Linked DNA regions of Halopiger aswanensis. Each later gene encodes a partner of the first gene's protein in a complex. Links are inferred from orthologs where the notes say so. Each region holds a gene or a part of one and is shown on either strand. Other genes may lie near its edges.

What was found. The genes of interacting proteins can lie anywhere in the genome.
Region 2: ATJ93_RS00730 (region 1) and rpl4p share a complex: the UniProt entries of both Methanocaldococcus jannaschii proteins name them as parts of the 50S ribosomal subunit. The link is inferred for Halopiger aswanensis from one-to-one orthologs.

What each region holds. Positions count from the first base shown.
Region 1 is NZ_RAPO01000001.1:147,949-151,010, forward strand. What follows is about bases 223-3,028. They hold ATJ93_RS00730 (50S ribosomal protein L10), read right to left. Parts: upstream 2,248-3,028; coding sequence 1,198-2,247; downstream 223-1,197. Other genes in these bases: ATJ93_RS00720 (Brp/Blh family beta-carotene 15,15'-dioxygenase), read left to right, coding at 223-654; rpl12p (50S ribosomal protein P1), read right to left, coding at 823-1,173; ATJ93_RS00735 (50S ribosomal protein L1), read right to left, coding at 2,249-2,881. In the rest of the region: more of ATJ93_RS00720, read left to right, coding at 1-222. UniProt on the Methanocaldococcus jannaschii protein: Forms part of the ribosomal stalk, playing a central role in the interaction of the ribosome with GTP-bound translation factors.
Region 2 is NZ_RAPO01000002.1:85,401-88,526, forward strand. Bases 110-2,979 are described here. They hold rpl4p (50S ribosomal protein L4), read left to right. Parts: upstream 110-1,103; coding sequence 1,104-1,856; downstream 1,857-2,979. Other genes in these bases: ATJ93_RS07515 (50S ribosomal protein L3), read left to right, coding at 110-1,100; ATJ93_RS07525 (50S ribosomal protein L23), read left to right, coding at 1,853-2,107; ATJ93_RS07530 (50S ribosomal protein L2), read left to right, coding at 2,104-2,832; ATJ93_RS07535 (30S ribosomal protein S19), read left to right, coding at 2,829-2,979. Outside these bases: ATJ93_RS07510 (putative RNA uridine N3 methyltransferase), read left to right, coding at 1-76; more of ATJ93_RS07515, read left to right, coding at 81-109; more of ATJ93_RS07535, read left to right, coding at 2,980-3,126. UniProt on the Methanocaldococcus jannaschii protein: One of the primary rRNA binding proteins, this protein initially binds near the 5'-end of the 23S rRNA. It is important during the early stages of 50S assembly.

The sequences.
Region 1 (3,062 bases):
CGCCGTACTCGGCGAATTCTGGCCGGTTTCGTCCGCGGCGGCAGCGTGCTGATCGTCCCGCTGCTGGCTCATCCGGGACCGTTCTACGGGACCGCGGCGTACATTGCGAGCGTCGTCGATCCCGGTGCGGCGGTCGTCCTCCGCGAATCGTTGCCGGCCGTCCGATTACTGGTCGGCGCCGTGTTCGGAACGGCGATCGTCGGATACGTCACACTCGGTACCGTCGACGCTATTCGATCGCTCGAGCGCGAGCCCGCCCGTTCGCGGTCGTGGCTCTCCGACGCGGCCGAAACGACGCTCCTGCTGACGTACTTCGTCGTCGTCCCGCCCATCGTCGCGGTCGGACTGTACTTCCCGCTGTGGTACTCGCTGCGACAACTCGCGCGCGAGCGATTGGCGACGCGGCCCGGACCGAACGCTGTCGAGTCCTCGAGACGCGCGACCGCCGGCGCCGTCCTCGCAGTTGGCGCGGCGACCGCGGCGGTCGCGGGGCTCCTCTGGATTCTCGTCCCGAATCCGCTCGGCGGCGGCGAACTCCTGCCGGGACTGGTCGCCTTCTACACGCTCTTCGTCTGCCTCATCGCCCTGCCCCACGTCGCCGTCGGCGAGTGGTTCGATCGCCGCGGCGGGATCTGGTACGTTCGGCAGTCGTGAATCAGATCGCTATCGTCCGATCGTCGGTCCCGCTACGGAGGCGGTGGCGTCGACGCTCGAGCCGCTACTCCTCAGACAACTGTAACCGCAAGCAGGTCACAGCACCGCCGCTCTACGGTCGTGGACGCGCCAAAAAATCGGAAGGTTGTCTAACTCGTCGGAACCGACTTAGCCGAAGAGCTCGCCGAGGCCTTCGCCGCCGGCGCCCTCGTCTTCGTCGTCGTCCTCGTCCTCGTCCGTCGTGTCCGGGACGTCGCTGGTTTCTTCGGCTTCTTCTTCCTCGGCACCGCCTTCGGCGCCGCCCGCAGCGGCACCGCCCGCGGCGGCTCCGCCGGCGGGGACGGCAGCGGCTTCCTCGACCGCTTCGTCGATGTCGACGTCCTCGAGTGCGGCGACGAGCGCCTTGACACGGGACTCTTCGACGTCGACGCCAGCGGCGTCGAGCACGTCGGTGAGGTTGTCTTCGTTGATCTCTTCGCCCGATTCGTTCAGGATGAGTGCAGCGTATACGTATTCCATTGTTGTATCCTCCGTTAGTGGTCGTTAGCCGAACATCTCGCCGAGACCGGCTGCGCCGTCACCGTCGTCTTCGTCATCGTCGGTGTCGGCGTCCTCGGCCTCGGAGTCGTCCTCTTCGTCTGCCGATTCGTCCTCGCCCTCGTCCTCGGCGGCCGCTTCAGCGTCAGCTTCGGCAGCGGGCGCCTCGACGTCCTGCAGTTCCTCGGGCAGGGCTTCCTCGTCGTCGATCTGGGCGGCGAGCGCACGAACCTGTGCGTCGGCCTTGCTGACGAGGTCGGGCATGAGGGCTTCGTCCTCGATCGCGGCCTGCAGGCCGAGGCTCTTGGCCTCGCCCGTGGCCTTGGCGATAAGCGTCGGCGCCGTCGCCGCGGTCGGGTACTCCGCGTTGATCGCGAGGTTCCGTGCGCGAGCGGCGGCCGTCGCGATGTCGCTCTCGTAGGCCTCGACGTCGATGTCGAGGTCCTCCGGGTCGAAGAGCACGCCGTCGGCGATGACGGCGCGCAGGTCGAGCCCGACTTCCTTGGGCTCGATACCCAGTTCGTTGAGGACGTTGGCCAGATCCGCAGAGACTTCCTCGCCGGCCTCGAGGACCGTCGAGTCCTCCATGACCTGGATCGAACCGTCCTCGATGCGCGCGTTCGCGCCGATGCTCTGCAGTTCGCCGACGAACGGACCGGGATCGATCCCGGTGTCACCCTCGGGGATGACGATGTCGTTCGGGGCGACTTCCCCTTCGTTGATCGGAGCGGGCGTCTTGGACGCCTCGAGCTCCTTGTAGAGGGTGAAGGGGTTGTCGTTCGTCGCGATCAGGCCGACGTGGCCCTCGACGTGTTCGACGAGGTCGTCGTAGCCGGCGTCCTCGAGCGCGCGGATCTGCAGGGTATTGCGGCTGACGCGCAGCTCTGCGGTGCCGTACAGATCGCGGCGCATGTCCTGCAGCTGCTTCGAGGGGATACCGGTGAGGCCGACGATGCCGACGCTCTCGTAGTCGGCGAGCAGGTCGGCGAGTTCGTCGACCTCTTCTCGCTTCCACTGGGGAAGGTTCTCGGTTTTGCGTTCAGCCTGTGCGCTCATATTAGGCCACCTCCACGGACGGCCCCATCGTCGTCTTGACGTAGACGGCGTCGATGTTCTGGGGCCCCTTCTCGAGGTCGGCGTGCAGGCGTCGCAGGATGACGTCGATGTTGTCGGCGACGTCCTCGGCATCCATCTCCTCGGAGCCGACGAGCGTGTGGAACGTGCGTCGGTCACCCGAGCGAAGCTGCACGGTGTTCTTGAGCCGGTTGACGGTCTCGACGACGTCCTCGTCGGGCGAGAGCGGGTCCGGCATCTTCCCCCGGGGACCGAGGATGGTACCCAGGTGCCGGGCGATATCTTGCATCATCGCCTCTTCGGCGATGAAGAAGTCCGTCTCGTCGGCCATATCCTTGGCTTCGTCGTCGTCAAGGTCGGCCACGTCGTCCTCCGAAAGGACCTCGTCCGCGACCTCCTCGGCGCGGACGGCGGTTTCTCCTTCGGCGATGACGACGATTCGCGTCTCCTGTCCGGTTCCGGACGGGAGCACGACGGACTCGTCAACACGGTTCGACGGTTCGTTCAGGTCAAGGTCGCGCAGGTTGATCGCGAGGTCCACCGTCTCGGTAAAGTTCCGGTCCGGCGACTCCTCGAGTGCGCGAGCCACTGCGGTTTCAATATCCGAATCTGCCATCGTTCACCTCCGTAGTACGCAGGGTTGCTCCTACGGGTCAGTGAAACAGGCTAGGCCTGTCTCTGTTGAAGCAAATGCCATGTCGAACTTAAACCCGTCGAACTGCGATCCTCGCGGGTCCGTCTAACCGGTAGCGTGCGGCGCTGTCACATCCGATACGCCACCGCTCGATCTCACAGCG
Region 2 (3,126 bases), on another replicon or contig:
GGATCAGGGAAGCGAGGTCGTGCGAACGGAGGAGGCTCTGTTCGCCACCCTCGCGCCCCTCTCACTACGAGAGTGATAGAATGCCACAATCAAACGCACCACGCAAAGGCTCACTCGGGTTCGGTCCACGGAAGCGCGCCTCCTCGGAGGTGCCGCGTTTCAACTCGTGGCCGGACGACGAAGGACAGCCGACGCTCCAGGGTTTCGCTGGCTACAAAGCCGGCATGACCCACGTCGTCATGGTCGACGACCAGTCGAATTCGCCGACCGAGGGGATGGAACAGACCGTCCCCGTGACGATCGTGGAGACGCCGCCCATGCGCGCCGTCGCCCTGCGAGCGTACGAAGATACGGCGTACGGGAAGCAGCCGATCACCGAGGTCTGGACCGACGAGTTCGTTTCCGAACTCGATCGCGTCCTCGACCTCCCCGGTGACGACTACGATCCCGACGCCGCCGAAGACGAACTCCGCGGTCTCCTCGAGGAGGGCCGCGTCGACGACGTCCGCGTCATCACGCATACGGTTCCGGCCGAGATTCCCTCGGTCCCCAAGAAGAAACCGGACGTGATGGAGACGCGCGTCGGCGGCGGCTCCGTCGAGGAACGCGTCGACTTCGCCCTCGAACTGCTCGAGGACGGTGGCGAGCACGTCATGAACGACGTGTTCCGCGCCGGCGAGTACGTCGACGCAAGCGGTGTCACGAAAGGGAAAGGGACTCAGGGCCCCGTCAAGCGCTGGGGCGTCCAGAAACGCAAGGGCAAGCACGCCCGGCAGGGCTGGCGCCGCCGCATCGGGAACCTCGGTCCCTGGAACCCGTCCCGCGTCCGGTCGACGGTCCCCCAACAGGGCCAGACCGGCTACCACCAGCGGACGGAACTGAACAAGCGCCTCGTCGACATGGGCGACGGCGCAGACGCGACGGTCGACGGCGGCTTCATCAACTACGGTGAAGTCGACGGACCGCACGCGCTGATCAAGGGCTCGCTCCCCGGACCGGAACAGCGCCTCGTGCGCTTCCGCCCGGCGATCCGACCCGGAGACCAGCCGCGCCTCGATCCCGAGGTGCGCTACGTCTCCACCGCATCCAACCAGGGATAACATATGGAAGCAACAGTACGCAACCTGGACGGCGACGACGCGGGCTCGGTCGAGCTCCCGGCGGTCTTCGAGACTAACTACCGCCCGGACCTGATCGCCCGCGCCGTACGCGCCGCCCAGGCAAACCGAAAACAGGACTACGGTGCCGACGAGTTCGCCGGCCTCCGCACGCCGGCCGAATCGTTCGGCAGCGGCCGAGGGATGGCCCACGTCCCGCGACAGGACGGACGCGGTCGCCGCGTTCCCCAGACCGTCAAGGGACGCAAGGCCCACCCGCCGAAGGCCGAGAAGGACTGGACCGAATCGATCAACACGAAAGAGAAGAAGCTGGCCGTCCGCAGCGCGATCGCGGCGACGACCGACGAAGAGCTCGTCGCCGAGCGCGGCCACGAGTTCGACGACGACGCCGAGATTCCGGTCGTCGTCGACGACGAGTTCGAGGACCTCGTGAAGACGAAGGAGGTCGTCTCCTTCCTCGAGGCCGCCGGACTCGCCGACGACATCGAACGCGCCGACGAAGGCCGTAGCATCCGCTCGGGTCGCGGGAAGACCCGCGGACGCAAGTACAAGACGCCCAAGTCGATCCTCTTCGTCACCTCGAGCGAGTCCGGTCCGTCCCGTGCGGCCCGGAACCTCGCCGGTGCCGACGTGACGACCGCTGCGGAGGTCAACGCGGAGGATCTCGCGCCCGGTGCACAGCCGGGTCGACTGACCGTCTGGACCGAAAGCGCTCTCGAGGAGGTGGCTGACCGATGAGTTCGATCATCGAGCACCCGCTCGTGACGGAGAAGGCGATGAACGACATGGACTTCGAGAACAAGCTCCAGTTCGTCGTCAACCCTGACGCCACCAAGCCCGAGATTCGGGACGAAGTCGAGGAGCGCTTCGACGTCTCCGTCGACAACATCAACACCCAGGTAACGATGAAAGGGAAGAAGAAAGCGACAGTTCGCCTGTCCGAGGACGACGACGCCCAAGAAGTCGCCTCGCGAATCGGGGTGTTCTGACGATGGGACGACGCATCCTTGGACAGCGACGTGGTCGCGGTACCTCCACGTTCCGCGCCCCGTCGCACCGATACAAGGCAAAGCTCGATCACAAGAAGGAAGAAGACGACGACGTCGTCCGCGGCACGGTCGTGGACATCGAACACGACCCCGCGCGTTCGGCGCCGGTCGCGGCCGTCGAGTTCGAGGACGGCGACCAGCGCCTCGTCCTCGCTCCCGAGGGCGTCGCCGTCGGCGAGGAGATTCAGGTCGGCGTCTCCGCGGAGATCAAGCCGGGCAACACGCTCCCGCTCGCGGAGATTCCCGAAGGGGTACCGGTCTGTAACGTCGAGGCGAACCCGGGCGATGGCGGCAAGTTCGCTCGTTCCTCCGGCGTCAACGCGGACCTGATCACCCACGACCGCAACGCTGCGGTCATTCAGCTCCCCAGCGGCGAGGTCAAGCGCCTCGATCCGCAGTGCCGCGCCACTATCGGCGTCGTCGCCGGTGGCGGTCGCACGGAGAAGCCGATGGTCAAGGCAGGGAACAAGTACCACAAGATGAAAGCGCGCGGGACCAAGTGGCCCCGCGTCCGCGGTGTCGCGATGAACGCCGTCGACCACCCGTTCGGTGGCGGCGGCCGACAGCACCCCGGAAAACCGAAGTCCGTCTCGCGGGACGCCCCGCCGGGGCGGAAGGTCGGTGACATTTCCTCGCGCCGTACCGGCCGAGGTGGGAACAAATGAGCCAGGAGTACCGAACCGGCCGCGAAGGTGAGGAGTTCACCTACCGCGGTCACACGCTCGACGAGCTGCAGGACATGGAGCTCGAGGAAGTCGCGGAACTGCTGCCCGCACGCCAGCGGCGAAGTATCCAGCGCGGTCTCTCCGTCGAGAAGCAGAAGCTTCTCGAGGAGGCCCGTGAGAAAGACGAGGAAGAGACGGCGAACGCGCCGATCCGGACGCACCTGCGCGACATGCCGGTGCTGCCGGAGTTCGTCGGACTGACCTTCGAGGTCTACAACGGCCAGTCCTTCGAGC